Regions from separate parts of the Lysinibacillus sp. FSL K6-3209 genome, predicted to be linked through region 2. Evidence: predicted binding sites of a transcription regulator. Region 2 holds the regulator's gene; the other holds the start of a gene.

Region 1 (10,599 bases), 690 kb from region 2:
GTTGTAATTATTGGTGCAGGTCCTGCCGGAATGACTGCGGCTGTTTATACATCACGTGCAAATCTTTCAACATTAATGATTGAACGTGGTATCCCTGGTGGACAAATGGCGAATACGGAAGAAGTAGAAAACTATCCAGGATTTGATACTATTTTAGGGCCAGAGCTATCTACTAAAATGTTCGAACATGCGAAAAAATTTGGTGCTGAATATGCTTACGGTGATGTCTCAGAAATCATCGATGGTGAAGAATATAAAACGATAAAATCTGGTGCTAAGGAATATAAAACACGCTCAATTATCCTTTCTACTGGTGCAGAATATAAAAAAATGGGTGTACCTGGCGAAAAAGAGCTTGGTGGACGTGGTGTCAGCTACTGTGCCGTATGTGATGGTGCATTCTTTAAACAAAAAAATCTCGTTGTCGTAGGTGGCGGAGATTCTGCTGTTGAAGAAGGTGTGTATTTAACGCGTTTTGCTGATAAAGTAACAATTGTTCACCGTCGTGATAAATTACGTGCACAAAAAATTCTACAAGATCGTGCATTTGCAAACGACAAAATTGATTTCATTTGGAATGCAACAGTGAAAGAAATTAACGAAGCTGATGGTAAAGTAGGCAGCGTTACATTGCAATCAACTGTCGATGGCACAGAATCTGAATTTGCGGCTGATGGCGTATTTATTTACATTGGGATGTTGCCATTAACAAAACCTTTTGAATCTCTAGGCATTTTAAATGAAGCTGGTTATATTGTGACTAACGACAATATGGAAACAAATGTACCAGGTATTTTTGCTGCTGGGGATGTGCGTGAAAAAACGCTTCGTCAAATCGTTACTGCGACTGGCGATGGCAGTATTGCAGCGCAAGCAGCACAACATTATGTTGAAGAGTTATTAGAGAAAATTAACGCATAATAAGTTATACCAAGTGACGGTCTAAACAATTGTGAAAGTGTATTGTAATTGGCCGTTATTACCGGAAAAAAATACAAATTTTTAATACGGTTTTAATATTGCTGTAACTTGAATGACATATAAAAGGTGTAATATAAATACTGTAATTAGCAATCCCCCTTTTATTTTTTTAGTAGGTTGTTTCCGCCTAAATCAGGTGGGAGCAACCTATTTTTAGTGCCAGGCACCCAAACAATTCTGAATTCTTAAAGCGTTGCAAGTAGCTAAATCCACTTAGACTCCTGTGGCTTAGGTCGTGCCCGCGGGAAGCGAAGTGGTTTTTTACGCAATAATAATGCTTATTATTTTTGGATATGTCATGTCTTACAGTAGAAAACTGTATACTAGTTGTATAAGGGGTAGTGTAAAATAATGGTTATTGAAAGATGTGTTGACTTTTTCTGCATGAATTCAAAACCCTTTGGATTAAGTTGATATAATCATTTTTTTGCGCAAGATTCCATAGTTGTGAAATGAGGACAAACTCTGATAGGTCTTGCTATAATAAAAATAGAATGCAAAAGAGATTAGAGGTGTGCCTATGCAAAGAATTGCAAACTTGATAGCCGTAAAAGACGGCCAAGTATTATTACTTCAAAAGCCGAGACGTGGCTGGTATGTAGCACCAGGCGGAAAAATGGAGAGCGGTGAGTCTATTTATGAGGCCGCATTACGTGAGTTTCAGGAAGAAACAAATGTAATCCCATTGAAAGCGCATTTAAAAGGTGTCTATACGATGGTTATTAAAGAAGATAACGTTAAGGTAGATGAATGGATGTTGTATACTTTTGTAGCGAAGGATATAGAAGGTGTACCATTCGAAGAAACAAGAGAAGGTAAGCTTGCATGGCACCCAATTGAGGATTTGAAACATTTGCCAATGGCTGAAGGTGACCGAACAAATTTACAATTTGCTGTATCACAATCAGGCATTCAGTACGGTACATTCGAATACACGAAGGATTTTGAATTACTTCATGAAAAAATACAAATATCAATAGAACAATAAAGGAGCTGCATGACAGTGGTGGTTGAAAGTCAACAATGTACACATGAATTGGTCATTATTACAGGAATGTCTGGAGCTGGAAAAACCGTAGCTATTCAAAGCTTTGAGGATTTAGGGTATTACTGTATTGATAATTTACCACCAGCGTTACTCCCAACTTTTTTAACTTTACTTAGAGATTCAGGTAAAAATATTACACGTATTGCCGCAGTCATGGATATGCGTGGCGGTGACTTTTTTGATTCGCTCATTGGTGCGCTTGACCATATATTAAAAGAAGGCGATATCGTAGCTCGCATTTTATTTTTAGATGCAGATGATCAAACGCTTGTAAGACGATATAAGGAAACAAGACGTGCACACCCATTAGCTGTTACTGGTTTACCGTTAGATGGTATTAAACAAGAACGCGTACTTCTATCCGAAGTAAAAGGTCGCGCTAAATTTGTTTACAATACATCCAACATGAAACCAAAAGAGCTACGCGAGAAAATCGTCAATGAATTTGCAAGCGATGCAGATCATACTTTTTCAATTAATATTATGTCCTTTGGATTTAAACATGGTATGCCAATAGATGCAGATTTAGTATTTGATGTGCGCTTTTTAAAAAATCCATATTATGTGGAGGAATTGCGCCATAAAACAGGTTTGCAAACAGAAGTTTCTTCTTATGTATTAGCGTTAGAGGATACACAAATCCTAATTCAAAAACTAACGGATTTGTTTGAATTTATGGTACCGCTTTATAAACAAGAGGGGAAATCACAACTTGTCATTGCTTTTGGTTGTACAGGAGGACAGCATCGTTCGGTGACGTTGGCAGAATATTTTGGTGCTTGCTTAGCCAAAAATGAAAATGCTGTGATATCGCACCGTGACATCAATCGAAGAAAGGATTGAGTGAATGGGGAAAAAGCATACAAGGCTAGTTGTAATAGGTGGTGGTACTGGCCTTTCCACGTTACTGCGTGGTTTAAAGCATCACCCGTTTGATATCACTGCAATCGTAACCGTTGCGGATGATGGTGGTTCCTCAGGACGTCTACGTGATGACTATGATATTCCCCCACCTGGGGATGTCCGCAATGTCATCGCTGCATTATCAGACGTGGAGCCACTTGTTGAGCAAATGTTTCAATATCGTTTTTCAGTATCAGATGATTTGAACGGTCATTCTTTAGGTAATTTAATGTTAACGGCTTTAACAGATATCACTGGGGATTTTAGCCATGCTATTAGTGAGATGGGAAAAGTGCTAAAAGTACATGGGCGAGTGATTCCAGCTGCAAATAAAAAGATTACTTTACATGCCGAGTTAGAAGATGGCGTAATAATTGAAGGTGAGTCTAAAATCCCGACAGCATCAAAACGCATTAACCGCGTTTTTTTAGTGCCTGAAAATGTGCAACCGCTACCAGAAGCAATACGGGCAATTCATCGGGCAGACTATATTTTAATAGGACCTGGAAGCTTATATACAAGTATTATTCCGAATTTGCTTGTGAAAGCAATTGGGGAGGCTGTTGTAAAAGCAAGGGGCCGCAAAATTTATGTATGTAATTTAATGACTCAAAAAGGTGAGACAATTTCCTATACAGCAGGGGACCATGTGCAAGCAATACACAAGCATGTTGGTAATTCTTTTATCGATTCTATTTTAGTCAATGATGAGCAACTGCCACATCCTGTTAAAGAACTGTATAAAGAAGAATGTGCAGAGCCCGTAACATTTGATGTAGGAAAGCTTGAAAGTATGGGATTAGAGGTTATTAAACGAGATATTGCAACCATTCGACCTGATGGGACAGTTCGCCATAATGCGGCAAATGTTGCAAAATGGCTTGTGGATTATGCAAAAATCTTACCCAAAAAGTAAGGAAGCCTACAATAGAGTCCTAAAGAATGCTTGTTGTATATGGTAAGATGAACATATACATAGAAATAAAGGTCGAAAGGGGGGCGTGCTATGTCATTTGCTTCAGAAACAAAAAAAGAGCTTACACAGGTAGAAGCGGACGATTACTGTATGAAAGCGGAAGTATCCGCGTTAATTCGTATGAATGGTTCGTTATCTTTTGCTAACAAACAACTTAGCTTAGACGTGCAAACCGAAAATGCTGCAATCGCACGAAGGCTTTATACGATAATGAAGAAGTTGTATCCATATAATGTGGAGCTACTTGTACGTAAGAAAATGCGATTGAAAAAAAATAATGTGTATATATGTCGTGTACGTGAAGGTGCACGTGAATTGCTCATTAACTTAGCTATTATTTCAGATGATTTTCAATTTAATCATACGATTTCTAAAGAGCTGATAAAAAAGAGTGGTCATAAAAGAGCCTACTTACGTGGAGCGTTTTTAGCAGGTGGCTCGGTAAATAATCCTGAAACGTCTGCCTATCATTTAGAAATTTATTCTTTGTATAAAGAGCACGGTGAGGCATTAATGGATTTAATGAATGAATTTGAATTGAATGCAAAAACCATTGAACGCAAGAAGGGCTTTGTGACATACTTAAAGGAAGCAGAAAAGATTTCCGACTTTTTAAATATTGTCGGAGCCCATCAAGCCATGATGAAATTTGAAGATGTTCGTATATTACGCGATATGCGCAATAGTGTGAATCGGATTGTCAACTGTGAAACAGCAAACTTGAATAAAACGATAGGTGCTGCACTGCGTCAGGTAGAAAATATTCGATTTATCGAAAATTCCATTGGCTTGGATCAGTTGCCAGAAAAACTGCGCGAAATTGCACGCCTACGTGTGGAATACCAAGATGTGACGTTAAAAGAACTTGGTGAAATGGTATCAAGTGGAACGGTTAGTAAATCAGGAGTCAATCATCGATTGCGTAAAATAGACGAAATAGCAGATGCATTAAGAAGAGGTGAAAAGATAGGCGGTTAAGTTTTCATGCGTATTTGATATGAAAGCGAGCACAATCGCTTATTGTTCTTCTGCAGTTAAGTGAGGTAATATAATACTAATAGATGAACGGTAGTGAAGGGGAGTATTGCGAATGACTGAAAAAACAGTCCAGGTAAAATTAAAATTAGGACTTCAAGCTAGACAAGCAGCGTTGTTTGTACAGGAAGCAAATCGTTTCAGCGCTGATATTTTTCTTGAGAAAGACGATAAAAAAGTAAATGCCAAATCCATTATGGGTGTAATGAGCTTAGCCATTGCAAAAGGCACAAAGGTTGTTTTAAGCAGTGAAGGTAGCGATGCAGAGCAAGCGGTTTCATCCTTAGCTGCGCTTATTGAAAAGGAAGACTAATCAAAAACCTCTAAGTCACAAGAGCTTAGAGGTTTTTAATATGGCCGTTGCGCGGACACACATGAAAGTTGCGACTCTCGCTAGTGAGCGGATGTTTTATGTCTTACGTGAGTGCTTAGCACCCATTAAAAAACCGCTAAGTCATTTGAGCTTAGCGGTTTTTCTAATTAGCGTTCGTTACGTACAAAAATATGGTCGATTAAGCCGTATTCTTTCGCACGTTCAGCTGTCATGAAGTTATCACGGTCAGTATCTCTTGAAATGACTTCTAATGGCTGACCTGTACGTTCAGATAAAATACCATTTAATTTTTCGCGAAGGAATAAAATGCGTTTTGCCGCAATTTCAATTTCAGTCGCTTGACCTTGTGCACCACCAAGTGGTTGGTGAATCATTACTTCTGCATTTGGTAATGCATAACGTTTACCAGGTTCACCAGCAGCAAGCAGGAATGCACCCATAGATGCAGCCATACCAATACAAATTGTTTGTACTTTTGGCTTGATGAATTGCATTGTATCGTAGATTGCCATACCAGCTGTAATCGAACCACCTGGTGAGTTAATATAAAGAGAAATATCTTTATCTGGATCTTCTGCTTCTAAGAATAGAAGCTGTGCAACGATTGAGTTTGCAACGTTGTCATCAATCGCACTACCTAATAGGATAATACGGTCTTTTAGTAGTCGTGAATAAATGTCATAAGCACGTTCACCACGACTTGTTTGTTCAATAACTGTAGGAATTAAATTCATGTTAAATCCTCCTTAAAAAGCTAAATTCGAATACTTTTACTGAAATCATCCATTATATTTCAGTTGTAACCTTATCATACACATTATAGTCAGGGAAGGTCAAATATTAACGCTGATATTAAAAAATAAAATACATAACAAAAATAATAATTTATAGTTGAAAAATGGGCAAGACGTTTGTATAATGGAAAGGTCGTAAGTTAAAGTACAGTACACTATTTTGCAGGTATGCTTCTGAAATGAGGATTATCTACATGATGCTTTACCGTAAAGCCTTAGAGTGAGTACTTTTTTTTTATGTTCAATTGCCCTCGTGGTGTAATGGATAACACGTAAGATTCCGGTTCTTGCACTGGGGGTTCGATTCCCTCCGAGGGCGCCATTTTACTGATTATTTGATATACTTTTATAGCTCGTTCTCCTATAAGTAGTTTAGCAGCCTGCTTAGGGGAGAAAGAGAGGAATAGGGGGGAATATTGTCCCGTAGGCATTATTCCCAGATTTATTCCTTTCTAAACCTTCAAAAAGCAACAACTCCAAAAAGTTTTTTAGTGAACATACCGAACGTGAGGCTAGCACGCTAGCCCAAAAGAAGAATCCTATCTGAGGGGATTCTTTTTTTGTGCTCCAAAATATCTAAAATCTGTATAAAAACAATCTTAAAATTGCATAAGTATACATTTTGCGACAAGCATCTTGTTTTTATTACATAATTTTTCTTTATTATGTTTAGTAAAATTCATTTTTATGAAAAAATAATCACTTTTATACGAAATCGTATTGTATATCAACTCTATTGACACTATAATTGACCTAATAGTCTAACATTTCCGAATTGAGAAAAATGAAGTGATCGGAAAATCATTAAATGTTTAGGGGGAAAAACTATGAAAAAACGTTTTTGGACGTTATTGATGATTGTGGCGGCATTTACGCTTGTGCTAGCGGGCTGCGGTGCTAAAGAAGATACATCTACTGGTGATGCACCGGCTGATGGTGGCGCGAAGGACAAGGTGTATAAGGTAGGAACAGAGGCTACATTTGCACCGTTCGAGTCAATTGACGATAAAGGGAATATTGTGGGATTAGATGTCGATATTTTGCAAGCGATTGCGGATGAAATGGGCTTTAAAGTAGAATGGGAAAACATTGGCTGGGAGCCAGTATTCCAAACAATTAAAAATGGTGAAACACATATCGGTGCTTCTGGTATTACGATCAATGAAGAACGTAAAGCATCATTTGATTTTACAGAACCATATTATGAATCTCAATTATTAATCGTTGTAAAAGAAGATTCTGATATTAAGTCTTTAGCAGATTTAAAAGATAAAAAGATTTCTGTACAAATTAATGCAACGGGTCATATGGCAGCAAAAAAATTACAAGGTGATGCAAGTACAAACATCATGGCATTTGAAAACCAACCTGTTGCTATTCAAGAAATGTTAAACGGTAACGTAGATGCAACAATTGGCGACAATGCAGTTATTTATGAATATATCAAGGCAAATCCAAATGCAAAACTTAAAGTAATTGAAGATGATGCATTTGAAAAAGAATACTATGGCTTTATGGTGAAAAAAGGCAATACGGAGTTATTAAAACTATTAAATGAAGGTCTACAAAAAATTAAAGACAATGGTAAATTAGCAGAAATTACTGGTCAGGACTTTAAGTAATAAACGATGCCGTTAGCCCTAATCATGCTAGCGGCTCATTTGATTTATTAGGGGATTTAATAGTAGAGAATTTGAATGGGAAAGTAGGGGTTCTGATGGACATCTTTGATTTACAATGGGACATAGTTTGGAACTACCGTGATATGTTTATACGTGGTATAGGTATAACAATCATTTTAACACTCAGCGGTTATTTTGGTGGTATTATTTTAGGCTTACTATTAGGTTTAGGAAAACTATCGCAAAATAAATTAATTTACTGGCCATCTAAACTATATGTGGATTTATTCCGTGGAACACCAATGCTTGTGCAAATTTTACTAATTCATTTAGCGGTTATTCCAACAATTTTTGGTCATTCATTAGGTTATATGGTTTCTGGTATTACAGCACTTGTATTAAACTGTGCTGCTTATAATGCAGAAATTTTTCGTGCGGGTATTCAGAGCATTGATAAAGGGCAAATGGAAGCAGCACGTTCACTTGGCCTAACACACAATCAAGCGATGAAAAAAGTAATTTTACCACAAGCTTTTAGACGTATGATTCCACCACTTGGTAACGAATTTATTGCGTTACTAAAAGATTCTTCTCTAGTAACGGTTATTGCAGCACCAGATATTTTATATGCAAGTAAAGTAGTAGCGGGTGCGAGCTTCCGTTTCTGGGAACCGTATATTGTCGCTGCCCTACTATACTTGGTTTTAACATATGTTGTAACAAAGGTAGTCGCATTTATAGAGAAGCGATTTAGCAATAGTTATGTCCCTCGTAAAGCAGAAGGGAGAGAAGCAAGATGATTAAAATTGAAAACCTACACAAATACTTTGGGAAGCTAGAAGTATTGAAGGGTATTGATTACGAAATACAAGAGAAGCAAGTGGTTTGTGTCATTGGTCCTTCAGGGTCAGGGAAAAGTACTTTTTTACGTTGCATCAATATGCTCGAAGAAGTAACGGACGGTGCCATTTATATAGAAGATATCAAGATAAATGCACCAAAAACAAATATTAATACCATCCGAGCAGAAGTCGGGATGGTGTTCCAACAATTTAATTTGTTCCCTCATATGAATGTCATTGATAATGTTACAATGGCGCCAATGCAAATTCGTAAAATGAGTCGTGCGGATGCAGAGCAATTAGGTCATGAGCTTTTGAAAAAGGTCGGTCTTGATAGCAAAGCTTATAGCTATCCAGAACAGCTTTCAGGTGGACAACAACAACGAGTAGCGATTGCTAGAGCGTTAGCGATGAAACCAAAGGCTATATTATTCGATGAACCAACTTCTGCACTTGACCCAGAAATGGTGAAAGAAGTATTAGATGTTATGAAAAATCTAGCATCTGAAGGGATGACAATGATTGTAGTCACACATGAAATGGGCTTTGCGCGAGAAGTGGGCGATCGTGTTGTGTTCATGGATGGTGGTTTTATTGTAGAGGAAGGTACGCCAGAAGAGATTTTTGGTAATCCACAAAATGAGCGAACAAAAGCCTTTTTAGGGAAAGTTCTTTAATATTAGGAAAAACCATTCATCGCATTTCGCAGTGAATGGTTTTTTGTTATTAATGAAGGGGATTTGTAGTAGTAGCGAACGAATCAAGCATTGCACGCATATCTTGTTGCGAGTATTGCGGCACTTGATAATAGCCATGCTTATTTTGGTAAATAGAAAGTTCGTATGCCATTTCGATACAGTTGGGAATACTATCTGCAACAACACGACGCACAACTGGATTTGTTGTTTCTGTCGCTGCTGCCGTTAAACATTTAGCAGACCCTTTATGTGCACCAAGCAAGAAGCCAGAAATGATTTCATCATTGATTTCACTTACATTTTGCATTGGCTTTTTCGGCTGTGAAGGTGTAATGCCGTATTGGAAGTTGTTTCCTGTTTGCATTTCATAACGACCTGTTGGCACAGATGGATCATGCCCTGTTTTAAATGACTCCACAATCGTATTGTACATACCGAGTGTGAAATTATATTGATTGTCCAAAATGCTAAGTAATTCTGGATCTTTTACTTGCGGACGTAAAAGCATGGATTGATTCAGACATGCAATAATTTCGCCAATTGCTTCATGCATGTCCATTACTTCATGTCCACCGTGATTTAGGCTTTGTTGTTGGTTTGATGATGTTACATCATTTGATTCATTATAAAAAGATTGTGACAAAAAAAACGCCTCCTGAATGTATAGTTTGTTGCAGTAATTAGTATGTCTTGTTCGCCATATTTCATACGACATAAATCTGTTTGCATATATTTAGCATAGCGATGTTTTTTTGCAACACATTAGAGGTATAAGAAAAGAAAGTAAGGAGGCTGTAAAATTGAAAAAAGTACTTGGACCTGTCGCAATAATCATCATTATTTTAGGTGTATGCGCTTTATTATTTATTCCAAAATATAATAGCCTTGTGACCGCAGAGGAAAATGTGGATTCGAAATGGGCTCAAGTCGAAAATCAGCTACAACGCCGCTATGATCTAATTCCGAATTTAGTGGAATCGGTCAAAGGATACGCAAAACATGAGCAAGAAGTCATTGCCAGCATAACAGAGGCACGTGCGCAGTTAGGTAATGCACAAACACCAGAGCAACAAGCAATCGCCAATGATGCGTTAAATGGTGCGCTTAGTCGATTGCTGGTAGTAGTAGAAAATTATCCGAATTTAAAAGCAGATGCGAATTTCCGCCAATTAATGGATGAACTTGCAGGCACGGAAAATCGTTTAGCAGTAGCACGAGAAGATTACAATAATGAAGTGCAAGGCTTTAATAAAATAGTAAAACGCTTCCCAGGTAATATAGTAGCAAGTATGTTTGGCTTCGAGCAAAAGGAATACTTTAAGGCAGCAGCTGGGGCTGAAAAAGCGCCGGCAGTAGATTTTAGTGA
Region 2 (10,599 bases):
GCACGGATAGCATCATGCTTTGAAATATCTAAATCATTCGTAAAGTTTGTAAAAGTCGAAGTTAATGATTGGAATGAAGCGATATACCACTTTGATTGGAGCCCAATTCGAACATGTGTCTCAGCGATTGCCTTTCTTTCTTTAATGTAGTCGTCATTAATACGACTTTCGAACATATCACTTAGATGCTTATGTAAAGTCACTTTTAAACGGTCAATTTGTGATGTTCTGTTAATAATATCTAATAAATTTTGGCTTAAGCTAATCGCTGCATAAAATTGATCGACCATTTCAGGAATAACATTTTTCACTAATGGTTGCAATTGTTTAATGATGGCTAAATCTTCAGTAGTTAAGTCTAATAGTTGTAATTGTTTTTGTAACTTAGGATGATTAGAAACATCTAATTGTACGTGTTGTTTATACTCTTCAGTTGTTAGTGTAATTGAATAACCATAATTGTTCTTTTTTGAAAACCAACTCATTGTTGTCTGCTCCATTCTTTATAAATCCATAATAATATAGGTATCGAAGACTCTTTGTGTACATATTGTTAGGTTTGTAAATTTGGTGAATATATGGTATTTAATCTATTCTACTATTTTTTGTAGTGTATTTGGTTAAAAATTTCGTTTATTTCTATAATTTTTCACATTCAGGGCTGACATGTTGCAGATTTACTTTTAAGTAATAGCCTTTAGCTCATAAAGCGCAATTTGAATTTCATTTAGGAAACATGTAAAATACGAACTGTTTAGCGTAACAAAAAATGTATGTGAAAGAAATCGTATTGAGGAGGTATGACATGGAGAAGAAGCGTTTTAAGTTTGTGATTCCTGTGATGGTAATTGTAGCAATTGGATCTGTTTATATGTTAACGAACTATTATGCAGAGGTACCTGACTTAAACCAACTATTAATAACGATTTGTGCAACACTAATATCGGGCGTATTAGCATACTTTTTATTCCCACAGCAAGGTGAAAATAAAGTTGATGATCGAGGTCCGTATTAATTATAGTGGAGACATTTAAAAGTTCCCCAAGTAAAACCAACTATTTAAAATTAAAAATCCGCGTTTCGCCTTCTGTGGGTAAAGTATGAGTTGCAACATGTACTAATGTAAGATGTTGTTCCTCATATCTATTTTCCCTAGAGAGCTATGCGCGGATTTTGTTTTTCAAAAACATTGTTTTGTTACTGCTTTAAGTTACGGTTTAAACAATTTGAACCAGCCTTTATATTTGAAAAATGCCAACATAAATAGCCCAATCAATAGCATAATACCAAGAACGATAAAGTAGCTGTAACGGCCATGTAGTTCAGGCATATTATCAAAATTCATGCCATAAACTCCTGCTATAAATGTTAATGGAATGAAAATGGTGGAGACAATCGTAAGCATCATCATAATGCCATTCATTCGGCTAGAGTTCATAGCCATATAGCTATCACGCATATCTGCGGTCAGTTCACGATTAGATTCGACCATTTCCGTAAGCTTGACTAAATGGTCGTGAATATCCCCAAAGTAGGCTCTTTCTGATTTTTTCAGAGCAAAGCGATAAGAATTAAGTATTCGGTATAATAGGTCGCGCATTGGTAAAATGGTGCGTCGTAAATGGAGCAAATCACTGCGGAATTCAAAAACAATTTGCATTGCATTTACATTACTTTGATAAGTTAATTCATCTTCAAGCGCATTCAAATGGTCCTCAATTTTATAGACGAGAGGGAAATAACTATCAACTATTTTATCAATCGTTTGATAGGTAAGGAAAAAGGTTCCGCGTTCCCAATATTTCGGTTGCTCTTCTAAAAGCTTCTGTACTTTATCGATTTCAGGTGCTTCATTTTTGTGGAATGTCACAATAAAATGATCGGAAACGAAAATATTTAATTCCTCAGCAATTAACGTTTCTTCATTCAATTTATGAATAACGAAAAAGTGATAGTCTTCGTAAAAATCCAGCTTCGGTCGTTGTAAACGCATTAAGCAGTCTTCAATCGCAAGTGGATGAAAGTGAAAAAATGTATCGAGCAATAGTTCCTCTTCGGTAGTTGGGCAACTAAAATCTACCCAATACCATTCGTAATGGTTTTGCTTAATGTTATCAAGTGGGAAGTCCTTTATTAATTGTTGATCTTTCGTCATAGCCATCGTGCGAATCACGGCATTCACCTCAAATCTGTTTATCTCATTTTAAATAAGCACGAAGTCTCCTTCAAAGGTGTGAAAGGTAAGAGGAGACATTGGAACGTCAGATCTAGTACCAGTATGTACTTAATAGTACACCACTAAGTTGCAAGGATGCATCATGAAGGAATGGAAGCTTACTCTTTATAGCATATCCAACCACCAAATAATGTCGTTGCAAAAAAACGTGAAGGCTGTGTAAAGCCTGCCTGCTGTAAAAGCGTAACAATGTCATCTTCCCGCATAAATGAAAGCGAGCGAATGGACTGCTCCATGCTAGCTAATTCAGAAGTAGAAAGTTTTGTGTGCTGCAGCCAATATGCGCGCCATAGGTCAAACTGTAGCTCTGTTTCAGAAGAGTCAAGCTGTCCATATTTAGAAACAAGCACAAAGGGTGCCCCAGATTTTAAATGGTTTGCAATCCCTTTTAATGTAGCAAGTTTCTCCTCATAGGTATCAATAAAATGAAGTACAAGTATACAGCTAGCGGCATCAAACTTTGTTGCAGGGATTGATGCAGTGAGCATGGTGCCTTGTAGTAAAGAAATCTCATTTGGTAGTGAGTGTAGACGGTTTTCTGCAATTTCCAACATGGCTAAAGATGGGTCGATACCGACAAAGGACCACTGTGGCCTTTGTTCAGCTAACTGTAGTATTTCATTGCCACTGCCCGAACCAACAACTAAAAAACTAGCATTCTCTTGTAAAGCGGATTGATAAAAAGTTTTCGTTAAACGAAGCATTGTATCGTAACTCGGTAAAGTACGACGAATGCCTTTTTCATACTCGTTCGCAAGCGTGCTGTTAAATTCCATCTGTGTATCACATACCTTTCAAATTAATTTTAAAATTGTCGAAACGATTTGAAACTATTTAGCGTATTGCTCCGTAAATAATAGTATTAATAATAAAGACAGAAAAAAGGGAAGGTTGAATAGATGGAAACAAAATGGTCTAAGGTCATCATACATGCCAGTGCGTTTTTTGCGCCATTTTTAGTGCCGATTATATTTTTCTTAATTAGTTCGGAAGAAGAAGTGAAAAACGTTTCTGTGCAAGCTTTATTGTTCCAAGTCGTAATGGGTGTTCTAATTGTAATTGCTAGTATTTTAAGCTTTGTATTAATTGGTTTACCTTTCTTACTAGTATTTATCGCTATGGTATACATCGTACCAATTATCGGTATTGTAAAGGCGATTTCAGAGGAACCTTGGCGTTATCCGATTGTTGGTCGCTGGGTATAATTTTTAATGACGCAAGTATATGCAAAAAGCATATGCTTGCGTTTTTTCTATAAGGAAAAAGGGTACATTAAACGATAAGTACTTTTTCGAGTGGTTAAAATTATTTAGAAGCCAATCAGCTTTTACAATTGCTTTAGACATTTCTCTGTGCGAAATAATTGCAATTATTTTTAAGCGTTTTGTATAATATACTCAAAGATAGTCAAAGATAGTCAAAGTCAGTGAGGTAAGCGAGGTGTATTCCTAACATGCGTAATATTTCAGACATCATAGAAGGCTACTTAAAGCAAGTACTTGAATTAGGTGGAGAAGGGCATATTGAAATTAAACGAAGTGAAATTGCAGATAAATTTCAATGTGTGCCCTCACAAATAAATTATGTAATTAATACAAGATTTACAGCCGAGCGGGGTTACCTTGTTGAAAGTAAACGAGGTGGGGGTGGATACATTCGAATTTTACGTGTCCGTGCAAACTCACAAATTGATTTGATCGATGATGTGCTCCTACAAATTGAAGGTGGAGCCTCGCAAACAGTGGCGGAAGATTTAGTATATCGTTTAATTGATGAGCAGGTTATTTCAAAGCGTGAAGCGAAATTAATGTTAGCAGCGGTTGACCGCTCAACTTTAGATTTGCAGCTACCTTTACGGGATAGCATTCGAGCGAAAATTTTGCGAGCGATGTTAACCACTATAAAATACGAAAAGCAAAAGTAAAGAGGTGAGGGAAATGATTTGCGAACATTGCAAGCAGCGCAATGCGACAGTAACTGTGACACAAGTTCAAAATGGGCAGAAGGTGGAGCACCATTATTGCGATGTCTGTGCCTCGCAGTTCCATCCGTTCCATGCAGAGTTTAAACAAGAGCCTGTATCGATTCAACAATTGTTATCCAATTGGTTTGGCTCACCTACATGGCAAAAAGTTGGTGAAAAACAGCAAGCGCCACCTCAGCAACAAACATGTCCACAATGTGGATTTACGTATAAGCGATTTTTAAAAGAAGGTAAATTTGGATGTACCAGTTGCTATGACACATTTAGTGAGCATTTGCCAAAGCTATTTAATCGCATTCAAGCGGGGCCACAGCATATAGGAAAAATGCCTGGTGCTCGAAGCAATGTTTTTGTCATTAAAAAGCAAATTGAAGATATTCGAAAACGCATGAAGGCCGCTGTTGACGAGGAGCAGTTTGAAGAAGCAGCGAAGCTTCGCGACGAAGCAAAAAATCTCGAACAGCAGCTACAATTCGAAGGTGGTGATGTGTCATGATGATTGAATCGTTTTTAGCGCGAGCTACACCTGCATGGATGGAAATGGAGGATGATTATTCAGATATCGTCATCAGTACACGCATTCGACTTGCTCGAAACTTAGATGGCTATCGTTTCCCTTTAGTTTTTTCAGAAAATGAAGCATTACAAGTAGAGCAAGCTGTGACACATGCCATTCAAGACAGTCCGAAACTTCAAGAAAGATATTCTTATTTTTCCATAAAAGATTTAACACCGTTACAACGTCAAATTTTAGTTGAGAAGCATTTAATTAGTCCACAGCTTGCAAAAAAAGAGCAAGTCGGCTCCATGTTGCTGTCTGAAGATGAATCAATTTGCATTATGGTGAACGAAGAAGACCATTTACGCATTCAATGTATGACGGCGAGTTTTCAACTTCAAAAGGCATACGAGGAAGCAAACAAAATTGATCGAGCCTTAGAAGGAGCCTTGCCATACGCATTTCGAGATACTTTCGGCTATTTAACAAGTTGCCCAACTAATATTGGTACCGGCTTACGTGCTTCGGTTATGATGCACCTTCCCGCACTTACATTGACAGGTCAGATGAATCAAATTATCAATGCAATGACGCGTTTAGGGATGACTGTCAGGGGTATATACGGTGAAGGTAGTGAAAATTTAGGTAATGTTTACCAGGTGTCGAATCAGATTACACTAGGTAAAACAGAAGAAGATATTTTAGCAGACATTCAAAGTGTTGCAGAAAAAATTATTCAAAAAGAACGGCAGGCAAGAAATAAGCTAATGGAAAAAGCGGAACTTGCCTTAGAAGATCGTATTTACAGGGCGTTGGGTACATTAACGCACGCGCGCATTTTAACAAGTGAGGAAGCTGCGACCTGTCTATCGAATGTACGTTTAGGTGTAGATTTACAGTTGATTCATAATATTAAAGCAACCACATTGAACGAATGTGTGGTCAGTATGCAACCAGGATTTTTACAGCACTATGCAGGAGAAGCCTTACCGCCTGCTGAACGGGATCGCGTTCGGGCAAAAATGCTGCGAGAGGCATTATTTTTAGAAACAATGAGTAAGCCTACTATAGGGGGAAAAGGAGAGGATTCATATGATGTTTAATCGTTTTACACAACGCGCACAAAAAGTATTACAGCTTGCACAGGAAGAGGCAATTCGTTGGAAGCACGAATCAATAGGAACAGAGCACATTCTTTTAGGGCTTATTCGTGAGGGTGGTGGTATTGCAGCGAAAGCATTAGAAGCCATTGATATTAGCCCTCAAATGATTGAAGCTGGGATTGAAGAATTAGTTGGTAAAGGAACAGAGGATGTTGGGCCAATCGTTCACTACACGCCTCGTGCCAAAAAAGTAATTGAACTATCTGTCGATGAGTCACGTAAATTAGGTCATTCCTATATCGGTACGGAGCACTTACTATTAGCGCTTATTCGTGAGGGTGAAGGGGTAGCCGCTCGTGTATTAAACAATGCAGGTGTAGGCTTAAACAAAGCTCGTCAGCAAGTATTACTGTTGTTAGGTAATAATGACAACGCACAATCTGGACAACAAGCGACGCAGGCTGCAAATACGCCAACTTTAGATAGCTTAGCACGCGATTTAACACAAATTGCCCGTGAAGGTTCACTAGACCCTGTGATTGGTCGCAGTAAGGAAATTACACGCGTTATTGAAGTACTATCACGTCGTACGAAAAATAACCCTGTGCTAATTGGTGAGCCAGGTGTAGGTAAAACGGCAATCGCAGAAGGCTTAGCACAACAAATTATTAACAACGAAGTACCAGAAATTTTGCGTGATAAACGTGTTATGACGCTTGATATGGGGACAGTTGTTGCAGGTACTAAATACCGTGGTGAATTTGAGGATCGCTTGAAAAAAGTGATGGATGAAATTCGACAAGCAGGAAATGTAATTTTATTTATTGATGAATTGCATACGTTAATCGGTGCAGGGGGAGCAGAAGGTGCAATTGACGCATCAAACATTTTAAAACCATCCCTAGCACGTGGAGAATTACAATGTATTGGTGCTACAACATTAGATGAGTACCGCAAATATATCGAAAAAGATGCAGCATTAGAGCGCCGCTTCCAACCAATTCAAGTGGATGAACCAACTGTCGAAGAGGCGATTCAAATTATTCATGGTTTACGCGATCGCTATGAGGCACATCACCGTGTGAAAATTACAGATGAAGCAATTGAAGCAGCGGCAAAAATGGGTGATCGTTATATTTCAGACCGCTTCTTGCCTGATAAAGCAATCGACTTAATCGATGAAGCAGGTTCAAAAGTTCGCTTACGTTCATTTGCAGTCCCACCAAATTTAAAAGCACTAGAAGATAAACTAGAAAATGTTCGCTCTGAAAAAAATGCGGCTGTGTCTGGTCAGGAATTTGAAAAAGCAGCTTCGTTAAGAGATACAGAGCAAAAGCTAAAAGACGAAATTGAAATGACACGTAAAACATGGAAAGAAGAACAAGGCAAAGCTGAATCGAAAGTGACAGTTGACGATGTAGCAGCAGTAGTTTCTATGTGGACGGGAATACCAGTAGCCAAAATTGCACATGAAGAATCAGCTAAACTATTACATCTTGAAGAAGAATTACACAAGCGTGTGGTAGGTCAAGGCGAGGCAGTCGAGGCAATTTCTCGTGCAATTCGACGTGCAAGAGCTGGTTTAAAAGATCCAAAACGTCCAATCGGTTCATTTATTTTCCTTGGTCCTACAGGGGTAGGGAAAACAGAACTAGCTAGAGCGCTGGCAGAAGTAATGTTCGGTGATGAAGATGCGATGATTCGTGTTGACATGTCTGAATATATGGAGAAACATTCAACTTCACGTTTAGTTGGCTCACCTCCTGGTTATGTAGGCTTTGATGATGGTGGTCAGTTAACAGAAAAAGTTCGACGTAAACCATATTCTGTGGTGCTTCTTGATGAAATTGAAAAAGCACATCCAGATGTTTTCAATATTCTACTGCAAGTACTTGAAGATGGTCGTTTAACAGATTCTAAAGGACGTGTCGTTGATTTCCGTAATACGGTTGTGATTATGACTTCAAACGTTGGTGCGGATGCGCTAAAATATCAAAAAAATCTTGGCTTCAGCTTAGGAAGCTCAGAGTCGAAACATAAAGATATGAAGGGCACAATGCTTGAAGAATTGAAAAAAGCATTCCGTCCTGAATTCCTAAACCGTATCGACGAAATGATTGTGTTCCATTCATTAGAAAAAGAACACTTAAAAGAAATCATTTCAATGATGGCGAATACACTAACAAAACGTTTGCAAGAACAAGATATTACGTTAGAGTTAACAGATGCAGCACTCAATAAAATTGCAGAGGAAGGCTACGACCCTCAATATGGCGCTCGTCCACTCCGTCGTGCATTGCAAAAACAAGTGGAAGACCGTCTGTCGGAAGAACTGCTAAAAGGCAATGTAGAAAAAGGAAACCAAGTCGTAATTGATTATGTGAATGATGAATTCGTCGTGAAGAAAAAAGAAGGCGTTTCAATTTCCAAATAAGCGATTACTCTATTAGGAAAGCATAAATTTGCAAGACAGCGAGGCATACCGTGCCAAGCTGTCTTTTTTTATGTAAAATGAAAACAAGAACAAATATTCGAGGTGGTACGATGGCGAAGAAAAAAACTAAATTTGTCTGTACAGGTTGTGGCTATGAATCTGCAAAGTGGATGGGACGCTGTCCAGGATGTGGTGAATGGAATAAAATGGTTGAGGAAGTAGAGGTTGTGGCGAAAGGTCCAAGAGGGGCATTCCAGCACTCTGCAACTGTCACGCAAAAGGCTGTACCGATTATCCAAGTAGAAGCGGCTGAGGAGTCTCGGGTCGCTACAGAAATGGGTGAGCTCAATCGTGTCTTGGGCGGAGGAATTGTTCCTGGATCTCTGGTGTTAATCGGGGGTGATCCGGGTATCGGAAAATCGACATTGCTATTACAGGTGTCTGCGTTGTTGTCCAATAAAGGTCATCGAGTGCTCTATATTTCTGGTGAGGAATCCATTCGACAAACGAAACTACGTGCAGAGCGTTTAGGGGTTGTATCTCAAGAGCTGTATATTTATTCGGAGACGAATTTAGAGTTGTTAAATCAAACAATCGACGATGTACAACCAAAGTTTGTGATTGTGGATTCTATCCAAACGGTGTTCCATCCAGAGGTGACAAGTGCGCCAGGTAGTGTATCACAAGTACGTGAATGTACAGCGGAGCTAATGCGGATAGCGAAAACAAAAGGCATTGCCATTTTCTTAGTTGGGCATGTGACGAAGGAAGGTCAAATTGCAGGACCACGTATTTTAGAGCATATGGTTGATACAGTGCTGTATTTCGAAGGAGAACGACATCACAATCACCGTATTTTACGGAGCCAAAAAAACCGCTTTGGTTCTACAAATGAAATTGCTATCTTTGAAATGCTTCAGGGGGGCTTAAAGGAAGTTTTGAATCCGTCTGAACTATTTTTACAGGAACGTTCACAAGGGGCAGCAGGTTCAACAATCGTGGCATCAATGGAGGGAACAAGGCCAATTTTAGTAGAAATCCAATCACTTGTAACCCCTACAAGCTTTAATTATCCGAAACGGATGGCAACAGGAGTGGACCAAAACCGTGTGCAATTGCTTATGGCAGTGCTTGAAAAGCGCATGGGTCTCATGTTACAAGCACAAGATGCATATATTAAAGTTGCTGGCGGAGTAAAGCTAGATGAGCCTGCCATTGACTTAGCTGTCTTGACGAGTATTGTTTCTAGCTTTAAGGATCAGGCAGTACGGGGAACAGATTGCTTTATTGGAGAAGTAGGGTTAACAGGAGAGGTTCGTCGTGTTACACGAATTGAACAACGTGTGTTAGAGGCGGCAAAACTAGGATTTAAGCGAGCATTTATCCCTGCATCTAATATTGGTGGTTGGGATTTCCCGCCTGGTATTGAAATTGTTGGTGTGGAAACAATTAAAGATGCATTAAATGCCTGCTTTAGAGAGCTATAAAGACATGAAGATTTGTGTCTGCATGTAGCGTTACGTTAGGCAATTACTTTAACTAAAATAAATGCATGTTGGGCGACATCCTAGCATGCATTTTTACATCATAGGAGCAACAAACATTAATTTCATGAAATTGGATAACAATTATTGTGGAAATTAGGCATCTCTTAAGCCTTCCATAACGTCCAATAAACTGAAGGAAATTTAATAATGTTTTGATGAGCTCAAAAAAGATTTTCTACAGTAAAATATGTATAATCGAATATAAGAATTGGAGGTGACAGTATGAAAAAATTTATTCAAATTGCTTTTTTACTGATTGGAGGAGCTTTAGGCCTTGTTTTCTTACCGCCATTATACGAATTGCTTCATTTATCATCTAATCCTTGGCTTGATAATCCTTACGTATCAGTTGCTTTAGGTGCGCTTTTACTATTTACATTATCATTTGCTTTTTCCGATTATTTTGTTCGGCTAATTAGCTGGATGGAAGAGGTGCTTTTTAAAGTGCCTGTTGGGGATTTATTATTTGGTACGCTTGGGCTAATTGTAGGACTTATCGTAGCCTATTTCCTAGGCTTTGCGATTGATAGCGTTCAGATTCGCGGTATTTCAGAAGTAATTCCGATTATCTTATCGTTTGTGCTTGGATATTTGGGATTCCGTGTTGGTTTTAAAAAGCGAGATGAGTTACTTCAGTTATTTACCTTACGTGGGAATAATGCAAAGAAAAAAGCAACTGAAGGGATTGACGTTCCAGAAAATCGCGGTAGTTATAAATTGCTAGATACGAGCGTTATTATAGATGGGCGTATTGCGGATATTTCGGAAACAGGTTTTATTGAAGGCGTTTTAGTTG

The links. The regulator CtsR, encoded in region 2, represses protease genes until heat stress. The targets are predictions, from matches to a motif close to ATGGTCAATAAAGGTCAAACA.
Region 1: clpP (ATP-dependent Clp endopeptidase proteolytic subunit ClpP) is a predicted target of CtsR. The motif match lies at 6,097-6,117, and genes of this name have one in related genera.

What each region holds. Positions count from the first base shown of each region.
Region 1 is NZ_CP150264.1:3,755,516-3,766,114, reverse strand. It holds gene trxB (thioredoxin-disulfide reductase) at 1-921, shown strand, start outside; gene MHH88_RS18325 (8-oxo-dGTP diphosphatase) at 1,502-1,969, shown strand; gene rapZ (RNase adapter RapZ) at 1,979-2,872, shown strand; gene MHH88_RS18315 (YvcK family protein) at 2,877-3,848, shown strand; gene whiA (DNA-binding protein WhiA) at 3,939-4,886, shown strand; gene MHH88_RS18305 (HPr family phosphocarrier protein) at 4,999-5,256, shown strand; gene clpP (ATP-dependent Clp endopeptidase proteolytic subunit ClpP) at 5,424-6,011, opposite strand; tRNA gene MHH88_RS18295 (tRNA-Arg) at 6,319-6,393, shown strand; gene MHH88_RS18290 (basic amino acid ABC transporter substrate-binding protein) at 6,899-7,693, shown strand; gene MHH88_RS18285 (amino acid ABC transporter permease) at 7,789-8,493, shown strand; gene MHH88_RS18280 (amino acid ABC transporter ATP-binding protein) at 8,490-9,212, shown strand; gene MHH88_RS18275 (spore coat protein) at 9,262-9,876, opposite strand; gene MHH88_RS18270 (LemA family protein) at 10,034-10,599, shown strand, end outside.
Region 2 is NZ_CP150264.1:4,449,453-4,460,051, reverse strand. It holds gene MHH88_RS21765 (globin-coupled sensor protein) at 1-485, opposite strand, end outside; gene MHH88_RS21760 (hypothetical protein) at 806-1,015, shown strand; gene corA (magnesium/cobalt transporter CorA) at 1,211-2,173, opposite strand; gene MHH88_RS21750 (class I SAM-dependent methyltransferase) at 2,335-3,012, opposite strand; gene MHH88_RS21745 (DUF4870 domain-containing protein) at 3,136-3,441, shown strand; gene MHH88_RS21740 (CtsR family transcriptional regulator) at 3,690-4,160, shown strand; gene MHH88_RS21735 (UvrB/UvrC motif-containing protein) at 4,174-4,716, shown strand; gene MHH88_RS21730 (protein arginine kinase) at 4,713-5,822, shown strand; gene MHH88_RS21725 (ATP-dependent Clp protease ATP-binding subunit) at 5,812-8,256, shown strand; gene radA (DNA repair protein RadA) at 8,367-9,743, shown strand; gene MHH88_RS21715 (PIN/TRAM domain-containing protein) at 10,026-10,599, shown strand, end outside.